DNA from 3 places in the Anoxybacillus sp. B2M1 genome. Region 1 is predicted to be linked to each of the others. Evidence: a T-box and tRNA genes for the amino acid it is inferred to sense, from the RefSeq annotation. Region 1 holds a T-box; the other regions hold tRNA genes.

Region 1 (10,644 bases):
CCTCCAAGGCCTGTTTCTATCACAACCACATCTTGAATGTTCACTTTGCCAAAGTAATAAAACATCATGGCTGTAATGATTTCAAATTCGGTCGGCTCTCCAAGCTCCGTTTTCCCTAACTCTTCAGCAAGCGGCTCGATGGTTTGCGCAAGCTGAAGCAGCTCCGCATCGGAAATCGGCTGACCGTTCACACTTATCCGTTCGTTGAATTGTTCAACATAAGGAGACGTGAACGTTCCGACTGAATAGCCCGCTTCCTGTAAAATTTGTCGTAAATAGCAAAGCGTCGACCCTTTTCCGTTTGTTCCTGCAATATGAACAGCTTTTACTCGGCGTTCTGGATGGCCAAGCTTGTCCATCATCCATTCCATCCGCTTTAATCCTGGCTTAATTCCCAAGCGTAACCGTTGATGAATCCATTTGAGTGCCTCATCATATGTTTGGATCATGTTCTCTCCTCCTCACGGATTTTTTGCGGCAAGCAAAAGGAAGACGGAATCCTACGTATGGACCCGTCTTCATCATATATGACCGATTCAGCTATTGTCTATCCTCAGGTGTGTTGATGATCCAATAAAAGCCTATTGACATTGCTTAATTCCTAGCTTTTCTGCCATAGTCGGCAAGCCATTCGCTTGCCGACTGGGCATGCATCATCAACACTTGTGGTCTATCCTTTTAATTCAGCGATGCGCGCCCGCACAGCATCGCGTTTTTCCATGTAGTCTTGTTCTTTTTTGCGTTCTTCCTCAATGACATGCGCTGGCGCTTTGCTGATGAAGCCTTCGTTGCTTAGTTTCTTCTGAACCCGTTCTACCTCTTTATCGAGCTTTTCAAGTTCTTTTTCTAAACGCTTTAATTCTTCTTCAATATTGATAAGGCCCTCAAGCGGCAAGCTGAGCTCTGCGCCGGTAACGACCGCTGTCATCGCTTTTTCAGCTGCAGCTATATCTGTACCAATCACCAGCTCGCTAGGATTGCAGAAGCGTTCCATGTAAGCGCGGTTTCGCTCAAGCGTTGCTTGAATAGCAGCATCCTTTGCTTTAATATGCAGTTTAATGGGCTTGCTTAACGGAGTATTCACTTCCGCGCGAATGTTGCGCACGGCACGGATGATATCAACAAGCAGACGCATTTCTTCGGCCGCTTCACGATCTGTCCATTCAGAACGCACCTTTGGCCAAGATGCGACCGTAATGGATTGGCCTTCATGAGGCAAATGCTGCCAAATTTCCTCGGTAATGAACGGCATAAATGGATGCAGCAGGCGCATCGTTTGATCAAGTACATAAGCAAGCACCGAACGAGTAGTTTTTTTGGCCGCTTCATCATCGCCATATAGCGGCAGTTTCGCCATTTCAATGTACCAGTCGCATAGATCGTCCCAAATAAAGCTATAAAGAACGCGTCCGACTTCGCCAAACTCATATTTTTCTACAAGCTTTGTGACCGTTTCAATCGTTTCATTTAAGCGAGTTAAAATCCATTTATCAGCAACGGATTTTTCACCGTCCAAATCAATCTCTTCATACGTTAAACCGCCCATATTCATCAGGGCGAAACGCGAAGCATTCCATACTTTATTGGCAAAATTCCACGTTGCTTCTACCTTTTCCGTGCTGAAGCGTAGGTCTTGGCCCGGCGAGCTGCCTGTCGCTAAGAAATAACGCAGCGAATCAGCGCCATATTGGTCGATGACGTCCATCGGGTCCACGCCATTGCCGAGCGATTTACTCATTTTTCGTCCTTGAGCATCGCGTACCAAGCCATGGATCAATACATCTTTAAACGGACGAGTGCCGGTAAATTCAAGAGCTTGGAAAATCATGCGCGATACCCAGAAGAAAATGATGTCGTAGCCTGTTACAAGCACATCCGTTGGATAGTAGCGCTGATAATCACCTGACTCTTTATTTGGCCAGCCCATTGTTGAAAATGGCCACAATGCCGAGCTGAACCATGTATCTAATACATCTGGATCTTGTTCCCAGTTTTCAATATCGGCCGGCGGTTCATGATCCACATAGATGTCACCCGTTTCTTTGTGATACCAAGCCGGGATGCGGTGTCCCCACCATAATTGCCGTGAAATACACCAATCGCGGATATTTTCCATCCAATGTAAATACGTTTTCTCAAATCGCTCTGGCACAAAGTTGACTTTGTCCTCTCTTTTTTGCCATTCAATCGCGGCTTCAGCAAGCGGCTTCATGTTCACGAACCATTGTGTTGATAAATACGGCTCGACAACAGCTCCGCTGCGCTCGCTATGGCCCACAGAATGCAAATGCTCTTCAATTTTAAATAAGACGCCTTGCTCTTGGAGATCCTTGACAATTTTCTTGCGGCATTCAAAACGGTCCAATCCTTTATACTGCATCGCGTGATCGTTCATTGTTCCGTCTTCGTTCATGACGAGAATGCGCGGCAGATTATGGCGATTGCCGATTTCAAAGTCGTTCGGATCATGTGCAGGAGTAATTTTGACAGCTCCAGAGCCAAACTCCATATCGACGTATTCATCGCCAATAATCGGGATTTCCCGACCGGTAATCGGCAGAATCACCGTTTTGCCAATTAAATGTTGATAGCGTTCATCTTCTGGATGCACGGCCACTGCTGTGTCACCAAGCATGGTTTCTGGACGCGTTGTCGCTACCTCAATATATCCTGAGCCGTCGGCGAGCGGATAGCGCATATGATAGAGCGCACCTTGCACGTCTTTGTAAATCACTTCAATATCTGATAAAGCGGTTTTTGTCACTGGATCCCAGTTGATAATATATTCTCCGCGATAAATCAACCCTTTTCGGTAAAGGGACACAAATACTTCACGCACCGCCTTTGATAACCCTTCATCTAAGGTAAAGCGCTCGCGTGTGTAATCAAGCCCAAGGCCTAATTTTGCCCATTGCGCACGAATATGGCTCGCATATTCCTCTTTCCACTTCCATGTTTCCTCCACAAATTTTTCTCTCCCTAAATCGTAACGAGAAAGTCCCTGATTGCGCAGTTTTTCTTCCACCTTTGCCTGCGTCGCAATACCTGCATGGTCCATTCCCGGAAGCCATAACACATCATAGCCTTGCATTCGCTTAATGCGTGTGATAATGTCTTGCAGCGTCGTATCCCACGCATGTCCTAAATGCAGTTTTCCTGTTACGTTCGGCGGCGGAATGACGATGGTAAACGGCTGCTTGTCTTCTCCGCCAGCCGCTTCAAAAAATTTGCCTTCAAGCCACCATTGATAGCGATTCGTTTCAACCGCTTTATGATCGTACTTCGTCGGCATCGTCAACTCTTTTGTATCCATCTGTTTATCCCTCCTAATGATGTTTTGGCAAAATAAAAAACTCCCTTCATCCGAAAAGGACGAAAGGAGATCTCTTTCGCGGTACCACCTTTTTTCCTAAGCAAACCAAAAAACGCTTAGGCACCTCAGGCATTAACGGCTGCAACCGGCTTCTTTTACTAAGCTAAGCGCTGTTCAAAGAAGCAGCTCAAGGGCGACCTTCCAACGATAACGTCCTAGGAAATCTCGCAGCTATTGATTTCCCTCTCTGAAAGGGTTATTCGTTGTACTCTTCCCTGTCTTCGCTTTTCATCTGTTCACTATACATACTACCGAAAAACCAATTTCATCGTCAATCATCTTTTCCATCTTTTTATCGGTTTATTCTTATCTTTGATTTCCGGTGACAAAAAACGTTTGGTTTCATACTGTAATAGTAATGGCTGATGGAAAGGAGGGAGCATCCATGAAAAGGTTTAATCCATATTCTTGGCCGCCATGGCTTCGGCAAATTCGCATCGTTTGTGTGCAAATCATTATTCCGATTACGATTTTTCAGGCGGTTCGAACGATTTTCTTGCCAACGACCTTCGATGTCATCTTATTGGCGATCTTCATCTTGCTGGCGATCGCTTTCCGGCTCGAGTGGATTTAGGGTTTGCTCTTCCCCCTTTTTTTCATTGATCTGGACAAGCCGCATCATGATATATTCTATCTGCTTCATTCTCCAATATTCCCGATGCAGCTGCACAACGCTATCATATTCGCTCTTTTCCTGCTTTTGCTCTCCATATCGGGAAATCAATCGATAGAAGTGAGACGGAGGAGCGGCGTGGCTCAAAAAAAAAGCCCTCTCTTCCTCCTGAATCATCAATTGTCCTTCATATTCGCTGAATCCCTGAATCCAGCTCTCATCCATTGGCGGCGCGATCCGCACGTAGTCTTGTAAAGATAGCCATACATCGGCAAGCGGCGAAGCCCAGCGCGCCCGTTCCCAGCTTAAAAAATACCGTTTTTCCTGATGATGGTTAGGAATATAATGAGATAACGCCGGCTTTCCATGGATGAAAGAAATCCGCCACTTTTTTTGTTCTTTTATTCGTTCATACCAAGTTTCGAGCTGTGTCTCCGCAAACCAGTATGCCTGCATCGTTTCATGAAAATACGTACAAAAGTGCAGCTGAAAGGGGGACATATACCACTCTTTCTCGCATTGCTCCGCATAAGCTTGCAAAAATGAGCGCTGCTTTTCCCATTCCTGCTTCTGTGCCTCGTAATATTTTTTCACTTCTTCTTGGTTGATTGGAACCTCTTGCAGCGTCTGGCGATGCAGCCACGCAAGATCGCGAAAAAACGAAAGAAAGCGGTTCTCCTCACGCTTTTCCTCGCCAGATATCCACGGCATTAAATAATAATAGCGGCCGGCTTCTGCGACAAATGGCGCCCCATTTCTCGCGACGTAAATGGGCACGATATGCGGTCCGTAAAACCGATACGCTTGCTCCACTGCCTGAAGGCTTTTTTGGCTTTTGATTTCCTTGAGCACAAAAACCCCTTCATTTGTATATATTTTTTTCACCTTTCCATCATTCACAATATGGGAAGGCTGCAAATGATATTGTCTTAAAATGACATGATCATCCAATTGTGTATTCAAAAAAATCCCCCTTTCCTTGCATTCGAAAAGAAATCTCCCACTTTTTCGCTGTGATAAGACGTGAAAGTGGGAGATTTTTAGGCTTACGGGCGGCTATTGGCCGGCACGGGGATATATAATAGCTGTCCTTCACGAAGCTCAGCTTCAAAGTCAAGCTGGTTGGCCCTTAATATTTGTTGGATGCTTAAATCGTAACGCTGTGCAATCTTGTCCATCGAATCGCCTTGCTGAACAATGCAAATTTTTAGTCTTGAAAAATCTTCTGCTTGATCCTTTGAAAACAACTGTGTTAAATAGAGAGCATTTTCTTTTCTCTGTTTTTTTGTTTCTTCGCCCTCGACAGCTTGATGGTTTTCCTGATCCTTATGCTTGGATGCTCCAATTGATACTTTTGTTTCATGCTCTGGCGCTTCATTGTTTTCGTTGTTGGCGATCAACGGACCGTGATTTTCAAACTCCGGCTCTGTCTCTTCATTTTCTTCAGCTTGGTCGAAAATAGGATTCCAATGCTCGTTGTCTTGTTCAGCATTTTCATTACTCCATCCATGGTTTTCGAGATTCTCTTCGTTTTCCGCATGGATGCTGGATTCAAAGCGGCCATATTCATCTTCATATTCTTCATCATAAAGTTCCTTGCGCGCCACTGTTTCAAACGGCTCGAACCATGGTTCCCCATCTTCATCCTCGGCTTCATCATCCGTGTCTTCACTGATTCCGCTTATCGAAATATCCGCCATTAACGAGAGACGGCCATCTTGCCCTAAATCATAATCAAATGATTCAATCGTGACATAAACATCTTCCAAATTCACAATCCGGTTCTTCGGAATGGTAATATCGACAGGAAATCGATGAAACAGCTCCGTGATTCCATCTTCACGTGTTTCAATGTGCTGAATAAACCGATGCGTACCAAAGTCGTATAATTCTACATCTTCTCCCTCTTCATCATCTGCCATACGATATTCTCCGCTAAGTTCAAGCGCTCCGCGAATGGTAATGTAATGCTCGTATTCGTCAACGGAAATGACCGGATCTAAAGACACTGAGAGAAACTCTTGGACTTCCTGTCCCTTTTTAAACCAGATCGCTTCCTCAAGCGAAAAGCGCAAATATGATTGATCCAAACGTACTCCTCCTTCCGTTTCTTTCGTCCAAACTTTTTTATAATGACATTATCAATTTATGAGCGTGAAAAAAAGAATATGAATAAAAAAATGGACTGTGCCTAACGAAAGTACACAGTCCGTTTTTCTCCATTATCGTTTTTCCTTCAGCTTAGCAAACGCTTTTTCCGCTGCTTCAATCGTTTTTTCAATATCTTCATCCGTATGCGCAGTCGATAAGAACATGCCCTCAAATTGAGACGGTGGCAGGAATACGCCTTGCTCAACCATTTCGCGGTAATAAGCAGCAAACATCTCAAGATCGGAGGTTTTCGCTTTTTCATAATTCACGACTTTTTCATTTGTAAAGAAGAAGCCAATCATGGAGCCAGCGCGATTGATCGCATGAGGAATATCGTACGCTTCTGCCGCTTTTCGCAATCCTTCCTCTAAACGATCCGCTTTTTTCTTAAATTGTTCATATGTTTCTGGAGTGAGCTGAATTAATGTTTCATATCCAGCTGTCATCGCAAGCGGATTGCCCGATAACGTACCAGCCTGATAGATCGGACCGCTCGGAGCAATACGTTCCATGATCTCCGCTTTGCCGCCATATGCGCCAACCGGAAGACCGCCGCCGATGACTTTACCAAGACAGGTTAGATCCGGAGTAATGCCAAAATAGCCTTGGGCACAGTGATAGTCAACACGAAAACCTGTCATTACCTCATCAAAAATAAGCAATGCCCCATATTCATTCGTAATGTCCCGCAATCCTTGTAAAAACCGAGGCAGCGGCGGAACGACTCCCATATTTCCGGCAACCGGTTCAACAATGATCGCAGCAATGTCTTCACCAAATTGTTCGAAAGCATATTGGACGCTTTCTAAATCATTATAAGGCACCGTGATGGTATTTTGCGCGACGGATTCCGGCACGCCCGGGCTGTCAGGTAAACCAAGTGTCGCTACTCCTGATCCGGCTTTGATTAATAACGAGTCGCCATGCCCATGATAACAGCCTTCAAATTTGAGAATTTTGTTTCGTCCTGTGTAACCACGAGCTAGACGCAAGGCGCTCATCGTCGCTTCTGTTCCGGAATTGACCATGCGCACAATGTCTATCGATGGCACACGCTCGATCACAAGCTTTGCTAGCTCATTTTCCATTAATGTTGGCGCGCCAAAACTTGTACCGTTTTCCGCTACTTTTTTCAGCGCTTCGACCACCCGTTCATTTGCATGTCCGAGAATAAGCGGTCCCCATGACAAAACATAGTCAATATATTCGTTTCCATCGATATCATAAATCTTGGAGCCTTTTCCGTGCGCCATGAAAATCGGGTCCATGTTTACGGATCGAAAGGCGCGAACGGGGCTGTTCACCCCTCCGGGCAGCAGCTGCACCGCTTCTTGATAGGCCTGTTTTGAACGTTCGTAGCTTCTCATCTTCCTTCGCCCCCTATTCTTTGAGCCAGCGGGCTACATCTTTTGCGAAGTAAGTTAAAATTAAGTCAGCGCCGGCCCGCTTCATGCCAAGCAGCATTTCCAGCACAATTTGTTTTTCGTTCACCCAACCGTTTTGCGCTGCAGCTTTGATCATCGCGTACTCCCCGCTCACATTGTATGCCACAATCGGAAGGTGAAAACGGTTTTTCATATCGCGGATAATATCTAAATAGGCAAGAGCCGGTTTTACCATAATAAAATCGGCGCCTTCAGCCACATCGGACTCAGCTTCGCGAAACGCTTCAAGCCTGTTGGCTGGATCCATTTGATAGGTCTTGCGGTCTCCAAATTGCGGTGTGCTATTAGCGGCATCACGAAACGGTCCATAAAAAGCAGAGGCATATTTCACAGCATAAGACATAATCGGCACGTGAGCAAAGCCCGCTTCATCCAGCCCACGGCGAATGGCCGCCACAAAGCCGTCCATCATATTGGATGGCGCGATAATATCTGCCCCGGCACTTGCTTGGCTCACCGCTGTTTTTACAAGCAGTTCAAGCGATGGGTCGTTCAATACTTCCTCCTGTTCGACAACGCCGCAATGTCCGTGGCTTGTATATTCGCACAAACATGTGTCGGCAATTACCACAAGATCAGGAAAGGATTGTTTTACTTGGCGAATGGCCTTCTGCACAATGCCATGCTCACAATATGCTTGAGATCCTACTTCATCTTTTTCGTTCGGAATGCCGAAGATAATGACAGATTTAATTCCAAGCTCTACCGCTTCCGCAATTTCGTCGTTTAAACGATCCAATGAAAATTGGTACACTCCAGGCATTGATGGAACTTCTTGTTTTACATTTTCTCCTTCGATCGCAAAAACCGGATAAATGAAATCTTCTACATGAAGATGTGTTTCTCGCACCATCGCCCGTAAATTCTCCGTTTGCCGCAAACGGCGGTGGCGGTGAAATTGTAATGCGTCCATCGTTTTCCCTCCAATAAATCAACGGTTTATAAAAAATTTTTCCATCGCTTTTATCATATCATCAATTGTATATTGATCAGGACAAATATGTACCGTCAAACCGAATTGTTCGGCCGTATGCTTAGTAATCGGTCCGATGCAGGCAATAACGCAAGATTCGATTAATTCCTGCCAGTTCTCCCCTTCCACCATTTGCATGAAACTTTGGACCGTTGACGAGCTTGTAAAGGTCATAATATCTATCGCTCGCTTGCTCAATAAATGAAACAGTTCTTCCTTGCCGCTTTCATTAAGATGTGTTTCATAAACGACGAGATCGGTAACCTCCGCTCCAAGCTCGGCCAGCTCTTCCTTCAGCTTCTGTCGCGCCAGGTTTCCTCTGACAAGCAAGATTCGGTCGCCGGGCTTAATCGCTGCTTTCATCGCCTCTGCCAGCCCCTCGGCAACAAACCGATCTGGTATGATATCGGGATGAATGCCCCTTTTTTCTAAAGCGTGAGCCGTTTTTTTGCCGACTACCGCTACATGAGGAAGCGTCGTCTTATCGGTTATAAATGAAAAGAAAAAGCGGACACCGTTTGCGCTTGTAAACACAAGCCAACGATAGCTTGATAAACGGCTAAGGCATTTCTCTACATGCTCCCGTTCCGTTACAGCTGAAATAGAAATTAATGGAATTTCTATCGGACAAGCTCCTGCTTTTCTCAGCTTGTCTGAAAATTCATTTGCCTGCTCCTTCCCTCTTGTGACAAGGATGCTTTTCCCTTGCAAAGGAAGTGTTTTCATGATTGATCTAACTCCTCTTTCAGCCGATCAATCAATGCTTTGGCTCCAAATTCCGCAAGCACCTCGGCTGTTTTTCTTCCTACTTCCTCCGGGTCGGTTCCGACAGCCATATCTTTATAGACTTCCTTTCCATCAGGAGAAGCAACAAGACCTGTAAACACGACTTCATCTCGCTTGTTCACATAACCGTATCCGGCAATCGGAACTTGGCAGCCTCCTTCCATTTCCCGCAAAAAGGCGCGTTCTGCAAGAACAGCGCGTTCCGTTTCACGATCATTTAATTTTTGCAGCCATTCTAGCAGCTCTTCATCGTCTTCACGGCATTCAATCCCTAGCGCTCCTTGGCCGACAGCCGGAAGGCAAATATCCGTCGATAAATATTCCGTCACAACCTCCTCAGCCCATCCCATCCGCAAAAGGCCTGCCGCAGCCAAAATGATGGCATCATATTCATCTGTTTGTAATTTGGCTAGCCTTGTATCAATATTGCCGCGAATCCATTTTATTTGAATGTCAGGGCGCCTTGCCAACAGTTGAGCAGAACGGCGCAGACTGCTCGTTCCAACCACCGCTCCGCTTGGAAGCTCTGCAAATGAAAGCCGCTGTTTGCTAATCATGACATCGCGAGGATTTTCCCGCTTCGGAACGCAGCCAATGGTTAGTCCATGCGGCAAGATAGCCGGCATATCTTTCATGCTATGAACGGCCATATCAATCTCCTTATTCAGCATGGCTTGTTCAATTTCTTTCACAAATAGTCCTTTTCCACCAACCTTGGACAACGTCACATGTAAAATTTGATCGCCCTTTGTTACCATTTCCCTAACTTCAAATTCGAACGGCGCACCAAGCTCCTTCAGCTGTGAAATGACCCAGTTTGTTTGCGTTAAAGCAAGCTTGCTGCGGCGCGAACCGACAATAATTTTCCGCATATGTTCTTCCTCCATTATGAATACCAAAGATGGAACTTCGATAAGCTACCAAATAAGAAAAAGTTGATCAGTAAAAAGAAAAATGATCCGATATTCCACAATGCGATCGTTTTGCCGCGAATTCCTTGAACAATTCTCTTGTAAAAATAAAAGCTGTACACTGCAAGCACCAAAAACGAACCAAGCACTTTTGCATCATACCAGTGAAAATGTTCAATTTTAATATAAGCCCAAATGAGCCCTAAAATAAGTCCAAGAAGCAACATGGGCAATCCGATTAAATTTAAAATATGGGACATTTCCTCCAATTTGGTTAAGTCCGTCATTCTCAACAAGCGTTTCCCCCATTTTTTCTGCTTTAATAAATGATACTGAATCATGTATAAAACAGAAAAAACAAACGATAGAGAAAACGCCACATAAGCGAGAAT
Region 2 (10,644 bases), 250 kb from region 1:
CCGCAATAAAAATGGAATCATCCCTGTATGCCAATCATGGCAATGAATAATTTGCGGCTGGAAGGAAATAGCAGGAAGTGCATCTAAAACAGCTCGACAGAAATAGGAAAATCGTTCTCCGTCGTCATAATGGCCATATAAACTATCACGTTTAAAATAGTATTCGTTGTCGATAAAATAATAGACAACTCCTTCGTATTCCAGCATTTCAACTCCGCAATATTGACGGCGCCAGCCGACTCGAACAACCAGCTCCGCGACCTTTTTCATTTGCTTTTTAAATTCTTCCGAAATCATTCCATATTTAGGAAGCATCACACGGATATCTGTGCCTAATCGTTTGAGTTCTTTCGGCAACGCGCCAGCTACATCTGCCAAACCGCCCGACTTCACAAAGGGTACGCATTCTGACACAACAAACAAAATTTTCACTGATTCATCAACTCTCCTTGTACAGTTCCTTTACGAACAACAAATGGATGCTGCTCCGAACCTACGATCTTAACGCCATTTTCAACCTTCACATCTTTATCCACAATAACAGAATTCAGCTCGCATTGTTCACCTATATGGCTTTTTTGCATAATAATACTGTTTTTAACAACCGTCCCCTTTTCTATTTTTACTGCTCGAAAAATAATGCTGTTTTCAACATGTCCTTCGATCATGCATCCATTAGCCACTATTGAATTTTTGACAACAGCATTTTCTGTATATTTAGTAGGCGGCGCATCCTTCACTTTTGTATAAATAGGACGCGATTTAACAAATAGCTGATTCCAAATGGTTGGATTAAGCAGCTCTAAGCTATGACGAAAATAGCTTTCGATAGAGTCAATGACAGCCACATATCCATAATGCTCATAATCACATATTTTCAATTGATGAAGATGATCGTGGACAACATCGATGATGCTATTGTAGCCTGTATGAATTCGGTTCGCAATTAAATCCAGAAGGAGAGAGGTTTCTAACACGAACATTCCAAGCGAACGGCCTTGATGACGTATTTCTGTAATATCGCACTGATTATCGATATGACGCTTTAACACAGCCTCATAGTCAATATTGCAAACGGTATAGCTATTGCAAATGAGCGCATACTTTTGTTTGCTGCGTAAAAAGTAGTCAATATGCTGTTCAAAATGTTGAAAAGCCCCTAAATGATGAGCCGGAATATTTAAATCTGAGGAAGGAAAGAAAAAGAGCCCATCTCGTTTTCGACTCAAATCCCAATTTTTCCCTGAACCTAAATGATCCATCAATGATCGATAGTGATACTTTGGGAAAATAGCGATGCTTTGCATACCTGAGTTCACCATGTTTGATAGGACAAAATCTATTAAGCGGTATCTTCCTGCAAATGGAATTGCTGCAATGGAACGATGCAGCGTCAGCTCATATAGCGACTCCATATACCTTGTGTCATCTATTACCCCTAACATCGTTTTATTCATCGCTGTTCATCCTTTCTCAACGATTTCTGCGCTCTGTGCCTGCAACCATTCTTGTGTAACAAGAAAAATCTCATCATCAAATGCAGACGGGCGAATGACCATTCCCGGCGGGATCTCGAGCTCTGACGGTACAATAGCTCTTTCAATATAGGCATTTTCACCAATCACTACATCCGGCATAATGACACAGTCTCTCACAATCGCTCCCTTTTGAACATAAACTCCCTGAAAAACAACGGAATGGTCAATGGTTCCCTCAATAATGCATCCTTCATTCACCAGCGAGTTAATCACTATTGCATCTGGAGAGATATACTGAGGAGGTTGATTTGGATTAACGGAATAGATCTTCCATGATTGATCAAACAAATTTAATTCACATTCTGGATCTAATAAATCCATATTTGCCTCCCACAGGCTTTTCACTGTTCCGACATCCTTCCAATATCCTTTAAATGGATAAGCCATAAGCTGTTTCTTTTCTTTCAATAATAGCGGAATCACATCTTTACCAAAGTCATGACTTGAACTCGGATTTTCATTGTCGATTTGCAAGTATTCCTTTAAAACACTCCAATTAAAAATATAAATTCCCATAGAAGCGAGGTTGTTTTTTGGGGCAGACGGTTTTTCTTCAAACTCTACAATCCGCATTTCTTTGTCTGTGTTCATGATACCAAATCGACTCGCTTCGGCCCAAGGCACTTCAATAACAGAAATCGTCACATCCGCATTTTTGGCGATATGATAATCCAGCATTTTGGCGTAATTCATCTTATAAATGTGGTCACCTGAAAGAATCAATACATATTCCGGATCATACTGCTCAATATAGTTCATGTTTTGATAAATGGCGTGCGCTGTTCCTTCATACCATTTTACCCCAGATGATTCAGAATACGGGGGTAAAACGGTCACTCCTCCATTTCTTCGATCTAAATCCCAAGCGCTGCCAATACCAATATATGAGTGTAGAAGAAGCGGCTGATATTGAGTCAATATTCCTACCGTATCAATACCGGAATTGGAGCAGTTGCTTAGCGTAAAATCAATGATTCGATATTTTCCTCCAAACGGAACGGCTGGTTTGGCTAGCTGTTTGGTCAATGAATTTAATCGACTACCTTGTCCGCCGGCCAACAACATGGCGACGCATCTTTTCTTCACCATCTATACTTCTCTCCCCTCGTTTTTTCATTGGGCGCAACACAGAAATTCCAAAAGGTGGGATAGTCATTTCGATGTGGTATGGCTTTCCATGAAACGGCTCTTCGAGAGCAGTCATCGGTTTTTTATTAATATAACCACATCCTCCATATAGGGAAGCGTCGCTGTTAAAAGCTTCCTTATACGTGGCGAGCAGCGGAACGCCTACCTTGTAATCATGGTATGCCGTTCCAGTAAAGTTACAAACGACAACTAATATATCATTCTCTTTGTTGCTTTTTCGAACAAACGAAAAGATGCTCTGTTCAGCGTTATGCACATCAATCCATTCGAACCCTTCTGGCGAATGATCCAGTTCATAAAGAGGCTTATGACGTTTGTAAAACTTTATTAAGTCTTTCACATACACACTCATTTTTCTATGCATCTCAAAATCAAATAACATCCAATCAAGTTGTTCCAAATCTTTCCATTCATCAAATTGGCCGAATTCCCCTCCCATAAACAATAATTTTTTTCCAGGATGAGTAACTAAATACCCATATAATAATCGCAGTTGCGCAAATTTCTGCTCATATTCGCCAGGCATTTTATTTAATAATGATTTTTTTCCGTGCACTACCTCATCATGGGAAAAGGGCAAAATAAAATTTTCTGAGTATGCGTATACCAAGGAAAAAGTAACTTTATTATGCAGATATTTACGATGTTCGGGAGCCGCCTCCATATAGGTCAGAATGTCGTTCATCCAGCCCATATTCCATTTATAATTAAACCCTAAGCCTCCTTCATAAGTCGGCGCAGTCACCTTCGGCCAATCTGTAGAATCTTCAGCAATCATTAACAATGAAGGATCATAGGAAAAGACAGCTTCATTTAGTTTCTGCAAAAATTCCACGGCGTAGGGGTTTTTATGAAGGACATGACTGTTGGGCCAATAAAGCATATTAGCTACTGCATCAACGCGAAAGCCGTCAATATGGAAATATTCCATCCAAAATAATGCATTCGAGATGAGAAAGCTTCGAACCTCAGGCTTCCCTAGATCAAAATTGGCTGTCCCCCACACCGGATTCTCACGATCCTGTATATTGACATATTCATATGTCGGGGCTCCATCAAACATGTATAGGCCATGTGCATCTTTACAAAAATGACCAGGGACCCAGTCTAAAATCACTCCTATTCCAGCTTGATGGCACTGATCAATAAAAAACATGAAATCATGTGGAGTTCCATAGCGGCTTGTAGCGGAATAATATCCTGTTCCTTGATATCCCCATGAGCGATCGAGCGGATGCTCAATTAAGGGAAGCAGTTCAATGTGAGTAAACCCATTTTGCACTACATAAGGGATTAGTTCTTCTGCTAGCTCTTGATAGGAGTAAAAGCTTCCATCTTCCTTCTTTTTCCACGAACCTAAATGAACTTCATAAATGAATAACGGTTGATCGTAAGCTGGTTTGCGGCGTTTCTTTCGCTGCCACGCTTTATCATTCCAATGATATCCATCTAATGAATATACAATAGAGGCCGTACGAGGACGAAGTTCGGAATAAAATGCATATGGATCAGCTTTAAGGAGTACTTGCTCATTTTCCGTAAAAATTTCATATTTATATAAGTGTCCCTCTAAATTTTCAGGGATAAATATGGTCCATACGCCTTGATCGTTTATTTTGGTAAGCGGGTGATCTTTCCCGTTCCAGTTGTTAAAGCTCCCTACAAGTCGCACAGCACGCGCATGAGGAGCCCATACACTAAATCTTGTTCCAATCACCCCTTCATTTCTTACGATATGAGCGCCAAGCATTTTATAGCTTTTATATAAGCTTCCTTCATGAAACAAATGAACCTCAAAATCTGTCGGATTTGTTGCTATCAACGAGCATCTCATCCTTTCACTATAATTTTTTTATTTTGCCAATATTTCATTACGATCCTATTGCTCCATGTTAAATGGAATATGAAGCAGTTTGTTTTTTTCTTCTGAGCCAACATCTTCTTTTTTCCATTGTCCAACGCCATACACTGCTTCATTTATTGGCTTATCCATATTTAATTAGATTCGACATTGATTTATAAATTCCTTGATAAAATGTGTTTATATTTTGTGACAATTATCACCAGGAAATTTCATACAAAAAGAGGATGAAGAATTTCTCTTTGGCCTCTGCTTTTCCTTTTTCGATCATTGGATGCACAAACAATATTATTTTTCAGGCTAAACCATTAGATTCACGAACAATTTGTTGCTTTGCCACGCGTTTATGTGATGAAAGATAGGCTACAAACCTCTGTGCACACATCCGTCATATTCTTTTCTAGAGTCGCTTTGCTCAATCTTCAAGCTATATTTATTATGATTGACTGATAAACATTCCCTTATCTCGCGCAATTTCCAGCTATATGCCCTCTCTCTTATAGGATGGACACAATAAGGCATTTGCCACTCTCGGAGAACAAGCGGCTATATTATGAAAGATTAAGATAAGAAGCTTTCAAAAATGGTACAAAGCTATGATTTGCAAATTGCTTGTTTACGGCATATAATTTATAATAAATATCTAATGATAATTATTATAAAAAAGAGGTGTGCTATGAGTTACTCTGACTATCATCACCTGCCTCATGTCAAAGAACAAAACAAATCAAAACGAACATTATGGATTACCCTTTCCCTCACGCTGTTTTTTGCCCTTGTTGAAGTCATTGGCGGAGTTTTATCTAATTCGCTTGCACTTCTTTCTGATTCAGCACATATGGCCTCAGATGTGCTGGCGCTCATTTTGAGTATGGTTGCTCTGTATCTCGCATCGCGGCAGCCTAATAAAACATTTACGTTTGGATATTTGCGATTTGAGATTATTGCTTCCTTTTTAAACGGATTGACACTTGCAATGATTGCTATTGGCATCTTTATCGAAGGAATTCGACGGTTCATTCATCCTGAGCCTGTTCATTTTCAGCTGATGCTTACAATTGCTACAATTGGGCTGATCGTTAATCTTATCTTAACAATCGTCCTTAGCAGAAGCACAAAAGAAGAGGAAAATTTAAATGTGAAAAGCGCTTTATGGCATTTTATCGGCGATCTTTTGAGTTCAATCGGAGTTATCGCTTCAGCTATTATCATCTATTTCACGGAATTTGCCTTAATAGATCCATTGATTAGTATGATTATAGGAGGAATTATTTTTACAGGAGGAGCAAAAATCATCCGCGAATCGTACTTTATTCTTATGGATTCTGTTCCATCGCAGTTTGATCTTGAACAAATACGCTCTGACATTAGCGGTATTAAAGGGGTAGAAGATGTACATGACATGCACATTTGGGCGATTTCTTCCGACCATTATTCCTTAACTGCTCACGTATTTATCAATGAACACATTCAGCCATTCTGTGTTATTTTAGCCATTAATGAAATGCTGGAAAGGAAATATGGAATTAAACATTCCACGATTCAAATTGAACATGCTTACTTTCATGATCATGGAGAGTACGGAGAAAAATTCCTTCGGCAAAAAAACAAAGCATCAAAAAAGCCGAGTAGCCCTAACCAATCATTTTGAGTTTAGGGAATATGAACATGAGTAGAAAAATTATGCCGACCTATCTGTTTTTATGGTCGGCCTTTCTTTGTATTTATTATTCATTTACATTTGACATTTTGTCAAGTTAAAAATTCGGAATAATCAAAAACAGAAATGCACAATATTATATAGATCAAGTTTTTTTATAAATTTTTTCTCTAAAATAATTGGAAGGACGAATATTTTTGAGGCGTATGATGTAGTTTATCATGTTAACTTTATAGTAAAGTAAAAACCCTATGCTCTCGTGCATAGGGTTTTTACTTATGACCCGTACGGGATTCGAACCCGTGTTACCGCCGTGAAAGGGCGGTGTCTTAACCACTTGACCAACGGGCCTTGCATTCAGCAGTGGCGGAGAAGGCGGGATTTGAACCCGCGCGCCGCAAAAACGCGACCTAACGGTTTAGCAAACCGTCCCCTTCAGCCACTTGGGTACTTCTCCAATGGCTCCGCAAGTAGGATTCGAACCTACGACCTACCGGTTAACAGCCGGTTGCTCTACCGCTGAGCTATTGCGGAATAGTGGATAAACACAAAAACTAACGAATCATTATTCGTATTTTTCTACTGCCTCTTCCTCTTCAAGACATTCGAAGAAGTACAATGCGTCGAGGCAACTCGCTGTTTGCTCAGAGAGGAAATGCTCGTCGCTGAGCGATTGCGGAATAGTAGATGAAAACAAAAGCTAACTGACCAATGTTATAGAAGAAATTCACAGAACACCTATAGATGGGCAACACATGTCACCAAACTTTATGCAAAGAAAACGCTTTACAAAAAGAAAGATGGGCCTAAGTGGACTTGAACCACCGACCTCACGCTTATCAGGCGTGCGCTCTAACCAGCTGAGCTATAGGCCCGTATACAAGCGGGTGATGGGAATCGAACCCACGACATCAGCTTGGAAGGCTGAGGTTTTACCACTAAACTACACCCGCATAATTATCAAATTTTTTATTACAAATTTCTAGTGTCCCGATATACCATGCCTCTTCCTCTACCAGTTCATTCTAAGATGCTTTGTGCGTCGAGGCAACTCGTCGCCTATTCAATGATGTATCGCTCGTGGCTGAGGTTTTACCATTAAACTACATCCGCGCGATTATCAAATCTTTTATCACAAATGTCTTGGGATAATATGTATGGGGCGACTAGTGGGAATCGAACCCACGAATGCCAGAGCCACAATCTGGTGCGTTAACCACTTCGCCATAGCCGCCATTACTTTAATAAATCGATGCCGGCTGCAGGACTTGAACCCGCAACCTACTGATTACAAGTCAGTTGCTCTACCAATTGAGCTAAGCCGGCTTTATCTATAGAACTAACCATAAAACACATGTTCTGTGCCTCTTCCTCTTCAAGACATTTCAAGATGTCCAATGCGTCGAGGCAACTCGCAGTCATTTCACCGATGCTTCGCTCGTCTCTACCAATTGAGCTAAGCCGGCATTCATAGATGCATTGGATAAAATAAATGGTGGCTCGGGACGGAATCGAACCGCCGACACAAGGATTTTCAGTCCTTTGCTCTACCGACTGAGCTACCGAGCCATACATATTCTATGGCGGTCCCGACGGGACTCGAACCCGCGATCTCCTGCGTGACAGGCAGGCATGTTAACCACTACACTACGGGACCAACCGTTTTATTTGGTTGCGGGGGCAGGATTTGAACCTGCGACCTTCGGGTTATGAGCCCGACGAGCTACCAGGCTGCTCCACCCCGCGATGACAAAATTATATTTTTTTCAATCAATAGTATGTATGGTGGAGGATGACGGGATCGAACCGCCGACCCCTTGCTTGTAAGGCAAGTGCTCTCCCAGCTGAGCTAATCCTCCCAAAAGTGACCCGTACGGGATTCGAACCCGTGTTACCGCCGTGAAAGGGCGGTGTCTTAACCACTTGACCAACGGGCCATTACATGAAATAGTGGCGGAGAGCAAGGGATTCGAACCCTTGAGACGCTGTTAACGTCTACACGATTTCCAATCGTGCTCCTTCGACCACTCGGACAGCTCTCCAAAATGGCTCCGCAAGTAGGATTCGAACCTACGACCTACCGGTTAACAGCCGGTTGCTCTACCGCTGAGCTATTGCGGAATAGTAGATAAACACAAAAACTAACGAATCATTATTTGTATTTTTCTACTGCCTCTTCCTCTTCAAGACATTCGAAGAAGCACAATGCGTCGAGGCAACTCGCTGTTTGCTCAGAGAGGAAATGCTCGTCGCTGAGCGATTGCGGAATATGTTTAATATAAAGCCTAGCAACGTCCTACTCTTGCAGGGGCGTTAGCCCCAACTACCATCGGCGCTGGAGAGCTTAACTTCCGTGTTCGGGATGAGAACGGGTGTGACCTCTCCGCCATCGCCACTAGGCTTGTTATTTCAAACAGACAAGTATTATTATAACGAGCATTTCGCCCATGTCAAGAACTTTTTGGTTCCTTCAAAACTAGATAACAGATCAGAAAGGATAGGCGATGCTTTTCTTGATGTCTTGCTCCACTTTTCGTATTGTCTAGTTCCAGCTCGCAGCGCCTCGTGGAAAATCACCTTCCTCCATCGACATGCAAGCATGTCTCGTCGGAAGAACATTTTCCTTCCGGCGCTAAGCGCTCGCTTCCACTTTTCGTATTGTCTAGTTCCGCAAGCTGCATCCTACGGTCGTTTCCGCTTCTTCTGTCCAAGTCTCCTGACTTGTCCGTCAGAAGCTTGAACGCCCTATGGATGCAAGCGAGCTTGCTCCCCTTTTCGTATTGGTTAAGTCCTCGATCGATTAGTATCCGTCAGCTGCACGTGTCGCCACGCTTCCACCTCGGACCTATCTACCTCGTCATCTTCGAGGGATCTTACTTGCTTATGCAATGGGAAATCTCATCTTGAGGGGGGCTTCACGCTTAGATGCTTTCAGCGCTTATCCCTTCCGCACATAGCTACCCAGCGGTGCCCTTGGCAGGACAACTGGTACACCAGCGGTGCGTCCATCCCGGTCCTCTCGTACTAAGGACAGCTCCTCTCAAATTTCCTGCGCCCGCGACGGATAGGGACCGAACTGTCTCACGACGTTCTGAACCCAGCTCGCGTACCGCTTTAATGGGCGAACAGCCCAACCCTTGGGACCGACTACAGCCCCAGGATGCGATGAGCCGACATCGAGGTGCCAAACCTCCCCGTCGATGTGGACTCTTGGGGGAGATAAGCCTGTTATCCCCGGGGTAGCTTTTATCCGTTGAGCGATGGCCCTTCCATGCGGAACCACCGGATCACTAAGCCCGACTTTCGTCCCTGCTCGACTTGTAGGTCTCGCAGTCAAGCTCCCTTCTGCCTTTACACTCTACGAATGATTTCCAACCATTCTGAGGGAACCTTTGGGCGCCTCCGTTACTCTTTGGGAGGCGACCGCCCCAGTCAAACTGCCCACCTGACACGGTCTCCCACCCCGATCAGGGGTGCGGGTTAGAACTTCAGTACGACAAGGGTGGTATCCCAAGGGCGACTCCGCCAAGACTGGCGTCCTGGCTTCTCTGTCTCCCACCTATCCTGTACATGACGTACCAAAATTCAATATCAGGCTGCAGTAAAGCTCCACGGGGTCTTTCCGTCCTGTCGCGGGTAACCTGCATCTTCACAGGTACTATAATTTCACCGGGTCTCTCGTTGAGACAGTGCCCAAGTCGTTACACCTTTCGTGCGGGTCGGAACTTACCCGACAAGGAATTTCGCTACCTTAGGACCGTTATAGTTACGGCCGCCGTTTACTGGGGCTTCGGTTCGCACCTTCGCTTTGAGCTAAGCGCTCCCCTTAACCTTCCAGCACCGGGCAGGTGTCAGCCCCTATACTTCGCCTTTCGGCTTCGCAGAGACCTGTGTTTTTGTTAAACAGTCGCTTGGGCCTTTTCACTGCGGCTCTCTCGGGCTCAACACCCAAGAGAGCACCCCTTCTCCCGAAGTTACGGGGTCATTTTGCCGAGTTCCTTAACGAGAGTTCTCCCGCGCACCTTAGGATTCTCTCCTCGCCTACCTGTGTCGGTTTGCGGTACGGGCACCTCTCACCTCGCTAGAGGCTTTTCTTGGCAGTGGAGGATCAGGGACTTCGGTACTTGGATTCCCTCGCCATCACGGCTTAGCCTGGACGCCAGACGGATTTGCCTATCTGGCAGCCTAACCGCTTGGACAGGCTATTCCAGCAGCCTGCTCACCCTACCTTCCTGCGTCCCCCCATTGCTCAAACGGTGAGGAGGTGGTACAGGAATCTCTACCTGTTGTCCATCGCCTACGCCTTTCGGCCTCGGCTTAGGTCCCGACTAACCCTGAGCGGACGAGCCTTCCTCAGGAAACCTTAGGCTTTCGGTGCAGAGGATTCTCACCTCTGTTTTCGCTACTCATACCGGCATTCTCACTTCTAAGCGCTC
Region 3 (10,644 bases), 1.0 Mb from region 1:
TTCCGCTTCGAATCCATCATTCACAAATTTTTCAACCAACTGAACAACCACTTCTGTATCCGTTTCGCTTTGGAACTGTACATTCTGCAAATGATCACGCTGTAATAATGCGTAGTTCTCAATGACTCCATTATGCACTAACGTAAAACGTCCAGAAGCGCTTTGATGCGGGTGAGCGTTCGTACGGCTTGGCACCCCATGTGTCGCCCAGCGGGTATGGCCAATGCCGAGCGGTGCTTGTACATTGAGATCAACCGTTTGCCGCAAATCAGCAATGCGGCCTTTTTCTTTAAAAACATGCACGCCATCTTCGTTTAACACCGCAATTCCAGCTGAATCATAACCGCGATATTCTAGTTTTTCCAGTCCGCGCAATAAAATCTCTTTTGAATCCTGTTGTCCAATATATCCAACAATTCCACACATATTTGTTTTCCTCCCTATTTTCAAGGGGCAAGCAGGGGCCTTTCTTGCCCCTTTTCTTTGATTAAACGATTGGACTTTTCCCTTTGTGCAAAGAGTCGCCTCTTTGTTTTAAGGAAAAGTTTGCGGCTGCAATCGCACCAGCCGGGAGGCATCCGCCGAGCATTCGATCAACCTCCTCCTCGTCAACTAAGCGGTTATCCGATCATCGCTTAGTCCAGGCGCTTCTTCATGAAAGCTTCTTCTACCCACCTTTCTATATGTGAATGACAACAAAATTAATATTACAGGAAACGCCCTAAAGACGTCAACTGTAATATCCTTTACAACATAAAATATGCATAAATGGAATAAAGCGTTCCATTTATGCATAGGATGTCTACCAAAAAGGGCCATTATTCAGCTCCCATTTCAGCTTGAATCACCTGAACAATACGAGCTACATAGCTTTGACACGCTTCTTTCGTCGGCGCTTCTGCCATGACGCGAACAAGCGGTTCTGTGCCGGATGGGCGGACAAGAATTCGTCCATTGCCATGCATTTCATTTTCTACCTCTTGAATGATAGCCTTTACCTTTTCATTCTCCATCACTTGATGTTTGTCCGTTACTTTCACATTGACAAGCAGCTGAGGGTATTTTGACATCTCGCTCGCCAGCTCAGAAAGAGATTTTTTCGTGGCCTTCATAATGTTTACAAGCTGTAATGCCGTCAATAATCCGTCTCCTGTTGTATTGTAATCAAGAAAAATAATATGTCCTGATTGTTCACCGCCAAGGTTGTATCCGTGTTTCTTCATTTCTTCTACAACGTAGCGGTCGCCGACGGCCGTCTGCACGCTTTTTATTTCATGTTCATCTAATGCCTTATAAAACCCAAGATTGCTCATCACGGTCGATACGACTGTTTGATGCTTTAAACGTCCTTGTTCTTTTAAAAATTTTGCGCAAATGTACATAATTTGATCGCCATCCACGACATTCCCATGCTCATCAATCGCAATTAAACGATCTCCGTCTCCATCAAACGCCAGCCCAACATCTGCTTCTTTCTCTCTCACAAATTCAGCCAGCGCCTCTGGATGCGTAGAACCAACCCCGTCATTAATATTAATGCCGTTCGGCGAAGCTCCCATCGTCAATACATCTGCCTCCAAATCTGCAAAAAGATGGGTTGCTAATGAAGAAGTGGCTCCATGCGCGCAGTCAAGCGCAATACGAAGCCCGGAAAAATCTTCATCGACTGTTTGCTTTAAATACTGTAAGTATTTTTGTCCACCTTCAAAATAATCGTTAACTTGACCTAACTCTTTTCCTGTCGGTCTAGGCAGTGTATCCTCAGCACTGTCCAACAGTTGCTCAATTTCTTGTTCCTGCTCATCTGAAAGCTTAAATCCATCGGGCCCAAAAAACTTAATTCCATTATCTTGAACTGGATTATGCGATGCGGAGATCATAATTCCCGCTTGAGCGCCCAATGCTTTTGTTAAATAGGCCACTCCTGGTGTTGAAATGACGCCGAGGCGCATAACTTCTGCACCGATTGAAAGCAATCCGGCAACAAGCGCCCCTTCAAGCATATGTCCTGAGATGCGTGTATCACGGCCAATTAACACCTTTGGCCGCTCTTTATCTTTTGTTAAGATATAGCCGCCGCAGCGTCCTATTTTAAACGCTAATTCTGGTGTCAGCTCACTATTCGCCACTCCGCGTACACCATCAGTGCCAAAATATTTACCCATTATGCATATCTCCCCTTTATCTCATGATCGCTGGATGATTCGTATCTTTGCTTTATTTTTAGGCAAATTCCATTTAATATTTTCTGGCCCATTAACCTCTACTTCTACATCGTGTTCACCGGCTCCTAATTCATTGGCATTGACATAAAGCTGGATATCATCTGGCTGAATGTGATCCAGCACACTCGCCGCACCTTGCAGCTGAACATCCATCGTCCCATTTTCCGGATCAATAAATTGCGCGGTATATTGATCGCTCAATCCCAATATATCAATAGGCAGAGCAGAAAGGGTTTTTTCTTCCTCCTGCTGGACTTGTATATTCACTTTGATTTTTTGAGGATCTACATTTTTAACTCCCTGAGGTAAAGGAACTTTCACTTCTAAAGTTGTATTTTCTGTGATTTCATTTAAATTAATGGTGATGCCATCAATAAATTCAATGGGATCAATGACCTCTTTAGGACCGAAAATCGTCACTTCATTTGGCACGGTTTCTATTTTAGCAATACTGAGTCCCTTTTTTAAAGTTCCTGTTTGATTAATTCTGAGCGGAACCGATTTGCTTGGACTCTTAATTGGTACAGTGATATCGACAATCGAGGGATTAATATCGACATCTAGCACCCGTCCGTTACGGTCGTAAGCGATCACTCGAGATTCCTGCCGTAAAATATCTGCAGCTCCGGATAAATCTACTCTTGCTTTGACAAGCGCTATTCGATCAACTAAATCCTTCGCCCCCGTAATGGTCACTGTATCCGGTTTGACGATAGGCTGCTCGGTAGTATACCCATCCGCCATTTTATTTTTATGAATAAAATCGACATCGACCGAAAATTCTTTAGAAACCTTCTCTTGAATGGTGACCTTCGCCGTCGCTGGCTGAATCGCGACCGTCAGCTTATCAGAGATATTTTTATATTTAAACGGAACGGTGTAAGTGCCAAGCTCCAAATTCGTTAAATCCACATATACTTCAAAATTCCGCTGCAATACGGTCGGCTTTAAAATACTTGCCGGTCCTTCCAGTGTTACACTTACAAATTTCGGAACACCTGAAACCACTAAATTTTCTTCATCATAATACGTAACGACAGGAATATTTGTAACCGTTTCGATATCCGTCTGTCCCACCGAATTGCGCGTAGCCCCTGATTTCATCTCCTTTTCCTCGATATTGACGAACATATACAGCATGATCGCCAATAACAGAGCAAAAGCTTTCATAAACCAGTGATTATTCATTAATTTATCCACTTTTCTTCCCCCTCCATTGCCAACGAGATGAGGAAGTAGTCTTCGTTGTCCGTACTAACTCCTTCGTGAGCAGTTCACGAAATTGCTCTGGAGTCAAATCTCGATGCAGTTCCCCGTTTTTTGTAACCGATACAGCCCCCGTTTCTTCGGACACAACAATGGTCACGCTATCGGTCACCTCACTGATGCCTAAGGCAGCGCGGTGCCGGGTTCCTAACTCTTTTGAAATAAAAGGGCTTTCTGATAAAGGTAAGTAGCATCCCGCCGCTGCCACTTGATTTTTCTGGACAATGACAGCTCCATCATGCAGCGGTGTATTCGGGATAAAAATATTAATTAACAGTTCGGAGGAGATTTGCGCATTCAATGGAATTCCTGTTTCAATGTAGTCGCCCATGCCTGTTTCCCGCTCAACGGATATTAAGGCCCCAATGCGGCGTTTTGCCATATACTCTGTTGCCTTAATAATCGCTTCAACCACTTTCGTTTTCCCTTCTTCTTCTGGTACGCTGCTTCGCGAAAATATCCTTCCGCGCCCTAATTGTTCAAGCGCTCGTCTTAACTCCGGCTGGAAAATAATGATAATCGCCAAAAATCCCCATGTCAATGCTCGGTCCATCAACCATTGCAATGTGCTAAAGCCTAAAAAGTTGCTGGCCATTCGCACAAGTATAATCAAAATAATCCCGTTCAAAAGCTGGACCGCTTTTGTTCCGCGAATAATCATGATCAATTTGTAAAAAACGTACCATACAAGAAGAATATCAACAATTTTGCTTAGATAACTTAACACCGGGAGCTCTCCAAAAGGCATTCTCACACTTCCTTTATCATTCTAATTCCTATTTATTTTTTTATGTAAACAACTCCTTTATTATATCACATGACGAAAAAAGCCATCAAAAGAGATGGCCTTCACTCAAGCATAGCTTTCACTGCGTTTTTTATATTATACCAAATCCAATCAAACATCTCATTAATTTCTTCCACATCTCCAGTTACTTGTCCAGCGGAGGCTAAATATTTTTCACCATGAATGACGGTCACGTCCCCATTTACTTTTCCCTCAATCTTGATGCTTCCATTTCGCACGATGATATCGCCGTCTACCGTTTCTCCTTTTGGAACAATCACCGTATGATCATGAATGATCACGTCTTCCCTAGTAGAAACGGAAAATTGCTGCTCTTTGTTCCACGTTGTAAAAAGACTTCCCATAGTTAAGGCAACAAATAAAGAAGCAGCTGTCAAAACGGGATGATTTTTCAGCCACCTTCCTGCACGGACTCGTTGCTTTTCTTTCGGCAGCTTTGCCATCACATTTGCCGTAAAATCCGCCGGCGGAGCAAGAGGCGAAGCACATTGAATAAACGCTACCGTCTTTTTCAGACTATTGAAATGCTGAGAACACGCAGAGCAATGTTGTAAGTGTTCTCGTAGTCTCTTCTCATCATCCGGAGCAATATCGCCATCTAAATAATCATGCATCCACTCTATGATTTGATCCGGACATTTCATGTTTGTTCACCTCTCATAAATGGCCTAAATGCTTTCTTAATGCTTCTCTTCCCCGATGAATCCTCGTTTTGACGGTTCCTATAGGCAGATCAAGAATTTCACTAATCTCCTGTAACGATAAATCATTCATATATTTTAAGACAATAACGCTGCGATATTTCTCAGGCAGCTTTTCAATCGCCCTTTGAACCGTCTCTTGAAGCTCTAAGCTTTCGACTGTTTCCTCCGGAGAAGCATCATTCGAAGGCAGTTGAGAATATAGCGTTAAACCGTCTGTTCCACTTACTTCTTCATCCAAATACATATCCGGCTTTTTTTTGCGCAATTTATCGATGGATAAATTCGTTGCAATGCGATAAAGCCATGAAGAAAATTTCATTGCTGGGTTATACGTATGGATGTTGACATACGCCCGAATAAAAGCTTCTTGGGCAGCATCCTCCGCTTCATGACGATTCCCTAGCATTCGATAGCATAACCGATAGACCCTGTCTTTGTAGAGCTCGACAATCTCGGCATAGGCATTTTGGTCTCCCTTTTGGATCGCTTTAATATGCTTTTTGACAAACATCTCCATAATCAATAATACCCCCGCTCATGCGGCTATTAATTGTATACGTTCGTAAAACGAAAAAAGTTTCTCTTTTGGACGCACTATCTATTTTAACATATTTACAAAAAAAAACAGCAGACGGATTTTTCCGTCTGCATCTCCCGTCTTATCTACACTAGTTTTTCTCCAAACAGCGACCCCATGAGCGCAACGGCGACAGATGCTGTTTTATTTCTCTCATCTAAAATTGGGTTTACTTCTACAAATTCAGCGGAAGTAATCAATTGTGCTTCAGCCAGCATTTCCATAGCCAAATGGCTTTCACGATACGTCAGACCGCCGATAACAGGAGTCCCTACTCCCGGAGCATCATGTGGATCTAAACCATCTAAATCTAACGATAAATGGACGCCATCTGTCCGCTCTTTTAAATAAGCAATCGTTTCCTCCATTACTTTCGTCATGCCTAAACGATCAACTTCATGCATTGTATATACTCTAATTCCCTTTTCGCGAATAAATTGCTTTTCACCTTCATCAAGCGCCCTTGCACCAATCAATACAATATTTTCTGGCTTCACCTTCGGGCTATATCCACCAATGCCGGTTAGAGCCTGATGGCCGAATCCAAGGCTGGCCGCAAGCGGCATCCCATGAATATTACCCGATGGGGAGGTTTCAGCTGTGTTTAAATCACCATGGGCATCATACCAAATAACGCCTAAATTTTTATAATGTTTTGCGACACCCGCTAAGGTGCCAATGGCAATGCTATGATCGCCGCCTAATACAAGCGGAAAATGTCCTTTTTTAATTACTTCATCAACGGCTTGAGCAAGCTTTTCATTTGCTTCAGCAACCGCTTTCAAATTTCGCAAATTTGATTTGATTCCTTCCTCATCTATTCGTTCAGGTTTGCCGATTGAAATATCCCCCAAGTCTTCAATGTCATAGCTGAGGCGTTCGAGTCTTTCTACAACGCCAGCATATCGGATCGCGCTGGGTCCCATATCTACTCCGCGCCGAGTCTGTCCTAAATCCATTGGAACACCAATGATTGAGATTTTTTTCATGCTGTCTCTCTCCTTCATCCTTATTCTATTTATTATTGTATCTAATAACTGAACGTTGACTCAACTTGACACTTTTTTGAATATTTATTCGATTATTAATAAGAAAAACGCCCGCCGATCGGCGAAGATGGCACAAGCCATGTTGAGGAAGGCTCGAACCAAGCTTGATCTTGCGCGGATGCTCAATAAAGTGATTCAACCTGCCGTCGCTGGGCCTTTACTTTTTAAAAAAATAAAAACTCCTTAAATCTCGTCGATTTAAGGAGTTTTTATGATGGAGCCTATCGGGATCGAACCGATGACCTCCTGCGTGCAAAGCAGGCGCTCTCCCAGCTGAGCTAAGGCCCCACGTTAAAAGGATTCATGTTGATAAGCGGAAGACGGGACTCGAACCCGCGACCCCCACCTTGGCAAGGTGGTGTTCTACCACTGAACTACTTCCGCAATAAAAAAATGAGCCATGGAGGACTCGAACCTCCGACCCTCTGATTAAAAGTCAGATGCTCTACCTGCTGAGCTAATGGCTCATTAAGAAAACAATGGCTGGGCTAGCTGGATTCGAACCAGCGCATCACGGAGTCAAAGTCCGTTGCCTTACCGCTTGGCTATAGCCCAATATGTTGATGAAACGTCAAATTTCATAAAGCTTTTTGGAACAAATGATCGAGCACTCAACAATACAAAAAGCTATTCCATCAAATCGAAATAACTTCACAATCCATCATTATGTATGAATGGTGGAGGGGGACGGATTCGAACCGCCGAACCCACAGGGAGCGGATTTACAGTCCGCCGCGTTTGGCCACTTCGCTACCCCTCCACGACCATCATGGTGCCGGCTGCAGGACTTGAACCCGCAACCTACTGATTACAAGTCAGTTGCTCTACCAATTGAGCTAAGCCGGCATAATAGATAGAAATCGAACGATAAAAGGATAGAGTTTGTGCCTCTTCCTCTCCAAGACATTCCAAGATGTCCAATGCGTCGAGGCAACTCGTAGTCATTTCACCGATGCTTCGCTCGTCTCTACCAATTGAGCTAAGCCGACGTCACCTATACTAGTTTTCATTGAAATAATGATGGAGGATGACGGGATCGAACCGCCGACCCCTTGCTTGTAAGGCAAGTGCTCTCCCAGCTGAGCTAATCCTCCTAAAAGTGACCCGTACGGGATTCGAACCCGTGTTACCGCCGTGAAAGGGCGGTGTCTTAACCACTTGACCAACGGGCCAAAAATAATAAACACAAGCTTCCAACCGGGCTTGAACCGGTGACCTCTTCCTTACCATGGAAGTGCTCTACCAACTGAGCTATGGAAGCATGGCTCCGCAAGTAGGATTCGAACCTACGACCTACCGGTTAACAGCCGGTTGCTCTACCGCTGAGCTATTGCGGAATAGTGGATAAACACAAAAACTAACGAATCATTATTCGTATTTTTCTACTGCCTCTTCCTCTTCAAGACATTCGAAGAAGCACAATGCGTCGAGGCAACTCGCTGTTTGCTCAGAGGAGAAATGCTCGTCGCTGAGCTATTGCGGAATATGTTTAATATAAAGCCTAGCAACGTCCTACTCTTGCAGGGGCGTTAGCCCCAACTACCATCGGCGCTGGAGAGCTTAACTTCCGTGTTCGGGATGGGAACGGGTGTGACCTCTCCGCCATCGTCACTAGGCTTGTTATTTCAAACAGACAAGTATTATTATAACGAGCATTTCGCCCATGTCAAGAACTTTTTGGTTCTTTCAAAACTAGATAACAGATCAGAGAAGAAAGGATAGGCGGTGCTTTTCTTGATGTCTAGCTCCGCTTTTCGTATTGTCTAGTTCCAGCTCGCAGCGCCTCGTGGAAAATCATCTCCCTCCATCGACATGCAAGCATGTCTCGTCGGAAGAATATTTTCCTTCCGGCGCTAAGCGCTCGCTTCCACTTTTCGTATTGTCTAGTTCCGCAAGCTGCATCCTACGGTCGTTTCCGCTTCTTCTGTCCCAGTCTCCTGACTTGTCCGTCAGAAGCTTAAACGCCCTATGGATGCAAGCGAGCTTGCTCCCCTTTTCGTATTGGTTAAGTCCTCGATCGATTAGTATCCGTCAGCTGCACGTGTCGCCACGCTTCCACCTCGGACCTATCTACCTCGTCATCTTCGAGGGATCTTACTTGCTTATGCAATGGGAAATCTCATCTTGAGGGGGGCTTCACGCTTAGATGCTTTCAGCGCTTATCCCTTCCGCACATAGCTACCCAGCGGTGCCCTTGGCAGGACAACTGGTACACCAGCGGTGCGTCCATCCCGGTCCTCTCGTACTAAGGACAGCTCCTCTCAAATTTCCTGCGCCCGCGACGGATAGGGACCGAACTGTCTCACGACGTTCTGAACCCAGCTCGCGTACCGCTTTAATGGGCGAACAGCCCAACCCTTGGGACCGACTACAGCCCCAGGATGCGATGAGCCGACATCGAGGTGCCAAACCTCCCCGTCGATGTGGACTCTTGGGGGAGATAAGCCTGTTATCCCCGGGGTAGCTTTTATCCGTTGAGCGATGGCCCTTCCATGCGGAACCACCGGATCACTAAGCCCGACTTTCGTCCCTGCTCGACTTGTAGGTCTCGCAGTCAAGCTCCCTTCTGCCTTTACACTCTACGAATGATTTCCAACCATTCTGAGGGAACCTTTGGGCGCCTCCGTTACTCTTTGGGAGGCGACCGCCCCAGTCAAACTGCCCACCTGACACGGTCTCCCACCCCGATCAGGGGTGCGGGTTAGAACTTCAGTACGACAAGGGTGGTATCCCAAGGGCGACTCCGCCAAGACTGGCGTCCTGGCTTCTCTGTCTCCCACCTATCCTGTACATGACGTACCAAAATTCAATATCAGGCTGCAGTAAAGCTCCACGGGGTCTTTCCGTCCTGTCGCGGGTAACCTGCATCTTCACAGGTACTATAATTTCACCGGGTCTCTCGTTGAGACAGTGCCCAAGTCGTTACACCTTTCGTGCGGGTCGGAACTTACCCGACAAGGAATTTCGCTACCTTAGGACCGTTATAGTTACGGCCGCCGTTTACTGGGGCTTCGGTTCGCACCTTCGCTTTGAGCTAAGCGCTCCCCTTAACCTTCCAGCACCGGGCAGGTGTCAGCCCCTATACTTCGCCTTTCGGCTTCGCAGAGACCTGTGTTTTTGTTAAACAGTCGCTTGGGCCTTTTTACTGCGGCTCTCTCGGGCTCAACACCCAAGAGAGCACCCCTTCTCCCGAAGTTACGGGGTCATTTTGCCGAGTTCCTTAACGAGAGTTCTCCCGCGCACCTTAGGATTCTCTCCTCGCCTACCTGTGTCGGTTTGCGGTACGGGCACCTCTCACCTCGCTAGAGGCTTTTCTTGGCAGTGGAGGATCAGGGACTTCGGTACTTGGATTCCCTCGCCATCACGGCTCAGCCTGGATGCCAGACGGATTTGCCTATCTGGCAGCCTAACCGCTTGGACAGGCTATTCCAGCAGCCTGCTCACCCTACCTTCCTGCGTCCCCCCATTGCTCAAACGGTGAGGAGGTGGTACAGGAATCTCTACCTGTTGTCCATCGCCTACGCCTTTCGGCCTCGGCTTAGGTCCCGACTAACCCTGAGCGGACGAGCCTTCCTCAGGAAACCTTAGGCTTTCGGTGCAGAGGATTCTCACCTCTGTTTTCGCTACTCATACCGGCATTCTCACTTCTAAGCGCTCCACCCGTCCTTCCGGTCGGGCTTCGACGCCCTTAGAACGCTCCCCTACCGATGACGCAAGTCATCCCACAGCTTCGGTGATACGTTTAGCCCCGGTACATTTTCGGCGCAGAGTCACTCGACCAGTGAGCTATTACGCACTCTTTAAATGGTGGCTGCTTCTAAGCCAACATCCTGGTTGTCTAAGCAACTCCACATCCTTTTCCACTTAACGTATACTTTGGGACCTTAGCTGGTGATCTGGGCTGTTTCCCTTTTGACCACGGATCTTATCACTCGTAGTCTGACTCCCAAGGATAAGTCATTGGCATTCGGAGTTTGACTGAGTTCGGTAACCCGATGAGGGCCCCTAGCCCAAT

The links. The T-box of region 1 lies ahead of GFC28_RS17050 (valine--tRNA ligase). A T-box ahead of a tRNA ligase gene usually reads a tRNA of that ligase, here a tRNA-Val.
Region 2: it has a tRNA-Val gene. The T-box ahead of GFC28_RS17050 (valine--tRNA ligase) is inferred to sense a tRNA for this amino acid. The anticodon was not compared.
Region 3: it has a tRNA-Val gene. The T-box ahead of GFC28_RS17050 (valine--tRNA ligase) is inferred to sense a tRNA for this amino acid. The anticodon was not compared.

The regions. Positions count from the first base shown of each region.
Region 1 covers NZ_CP015435.1:3,503,437-3,514,080, reverse strand. Annotated here, with positions in the region: gene GFC28_RS17055 (bifunctional folylpolyglutamate synthase/dihydrofolate synthase) at 1-449, opposite strand, end outside; gene GFC28_RS17050 (valine--tRNA ligase) at 671-3,313, opposite strand; T-box leader at 3,366-3,604, opposite strand; gene GFC28_RS17045 (hypothetical protein) at 3,759-3,947, shown strand; gene ysxE (spore coat protein YsxE) at 3,894-4,949, opposite strand; gene spoVID (stage VI sporulation protein D) at 5,033-6,076, opposite strand; gene hemL (glutamate-1-semialdehyde 2,1-aminomutase) at 6,209-7,504, opposite strand; gene hemB (porphobilinogen synthase) at 7,518-8,495, opposite strand; gene GFC28_RS17020 (uroporphyrinogen-III synthase) at 8,514-9,281, opposite strand; gene hemC (hydroxymethylbilane synthase) at 9,278-10,213, opposite strand; gene GFC28_RS17010 (cytochrome C assembly family protein) at 10,228-10,644, opposite strand, start outside.
Region 2 covers NZ_CP015435.1:3,253,045-3,263,688, reverse strand. Annotated here, with positions in the region: gene glgA (glycogen synthase GlgA) at 1-432, opposite strand, end outside; gene GFC28_RS15925 (GlgC family sugar phosphate nucleotidyltransferase) at 429-1,457, opposite strand; gene GFC28_RS15920 (glucose-1-phosphate adenylyltransferase) at 1,464-2,627, opposite strand; gene glgB (1,4-alpha-glucan branching enzyme) at 2,578-4,521, opposite strand; gene GFC28_RS15910 (cation diffusion facilitator family transporter) at 5,225-6,199, shown strand; tRNA gene GFC28_RS15905 (tRNA-Glu) at 6,488-6,559, opposite strand; tRNA gene GFC28_RS15900 (tRNA-Ser) at 6,573-6,665, opposite strand; tRNA gene GFC28_RS15895 (tRNA-Asn) at 6,668-6,742, opposite strand; tRNA gene GFC28_RS15890 (tRNA-Ile) at 7,010-7,083, opposite strand; tRNA gene GFC28_RS15885 (tRNA-Gly) at 7,091-7,161, opposite strand; tRNA gene GFC28_RS15880 (tRNA-His) at 7,367-7,442, opposite strand; tRNA gene GFC28_RS15875 (tRNA-Thr) at 7,462-7,534, opposite strand; tRNA gene GFC28_RS15870 (tRNA-Phe) at 7,702-7,777, opposite strand; tRNA gene GFC28_RS15865 (tRNA-Asp) at 7,790-7,865, opposite strand; tRNA gene GFC28_RS15860 (tRNA-Met) at 7,878-7,954, opposite strand; tRNA gene GFC28_RS15855 (tRNA-Val) at 7,992-8,067, opposite strand; tRNA gene GFC28_RS15850 (tRNA-Glu) at 8,074-8,145, opposite strand; tRNA gene GFC28_RS15845 (tRNA-Ser) at 8,160-8,250, opposite strand; tRNA gene GFC28_RS15840 (tRNA-Asn) at 8,255-8,329, opposite strand; rRNA gene rrf (5S ribosomal RNA) at 8,492-8,608, opposite strand; rRNA gene GFC28_RS15830 (23S ribosomal RNA) at 8,989-10,644, opposite strand, start outside.
Region 3 covers NZ_CP015435.1:2,481,379-2,492,022, forward strand. Annotated here, with positions in the region: gene glmS (glutamine--fructose-6-phosphate transaminase (isomerizing)) at 1-426, opposite strand, end outside; gene glmM (phosphoglucosamine mutase) at 819-2,165, opposite strand; gene GFC28_RS12005 (CdaR family protein) at 2,187-3,425, opposite strand; gene cdaA (diadenylate cyclase CdaA) at 3,418-4,239, opposite strand; gene rsiW (anti-sigma-W factor RsiW) at 4,341-4,943, opposite strand; gene sigW (RNA polymerase sigma factor SigW) at 4,957-5,520, opposite strand; gene rocF (arginase) at 5,667-6,569, opposite strand; tRNA gene GFC28_RS12030 (tRNA-Ala) at 6,845-6,917, opposite strand; tRNA gene GFC28_RS12035 (tRNA-Gly) at 6,942-7,013, opposite strand; tRNA gene GFC28_RS12040 (tRNA-Lys) at 7,024-7,096, opposite strand; tRNA gene GFC28_RS12045 (tRNA-Gln) at 7,110-7,184, opposite strand; tRNA gene GFC28_RS12050 (tRNA-Tyr) at 7,305-7,389, opposite strand; tRNA gene GFC28_RS12055 (tRNA-Thr) at 7,400-7,475, opposite strand; tRNA gene GFC28_RS12060 (tRNA-Val) at 7,651-7,723, opposite strand; tRNA gene GFC28_RS12065 (tRNA-Glu) at 7,730-7,801, opposite strand; tRNA gene GFC28_RS12070 (tRNA-Thr) at 7,818-7,890, opposite strand; tRNA gene GFC28_RS12075 (tRNA-Asn) at 7,892-7,966, opposite strand; rRNA gene rrf (5S ribosomal RNA) at 8,129-8,245, opposite strand; rRNA gene GFC28_RS12085 (23S ribosomal RNA) at 8,631-10,644, opposite strand, start outside.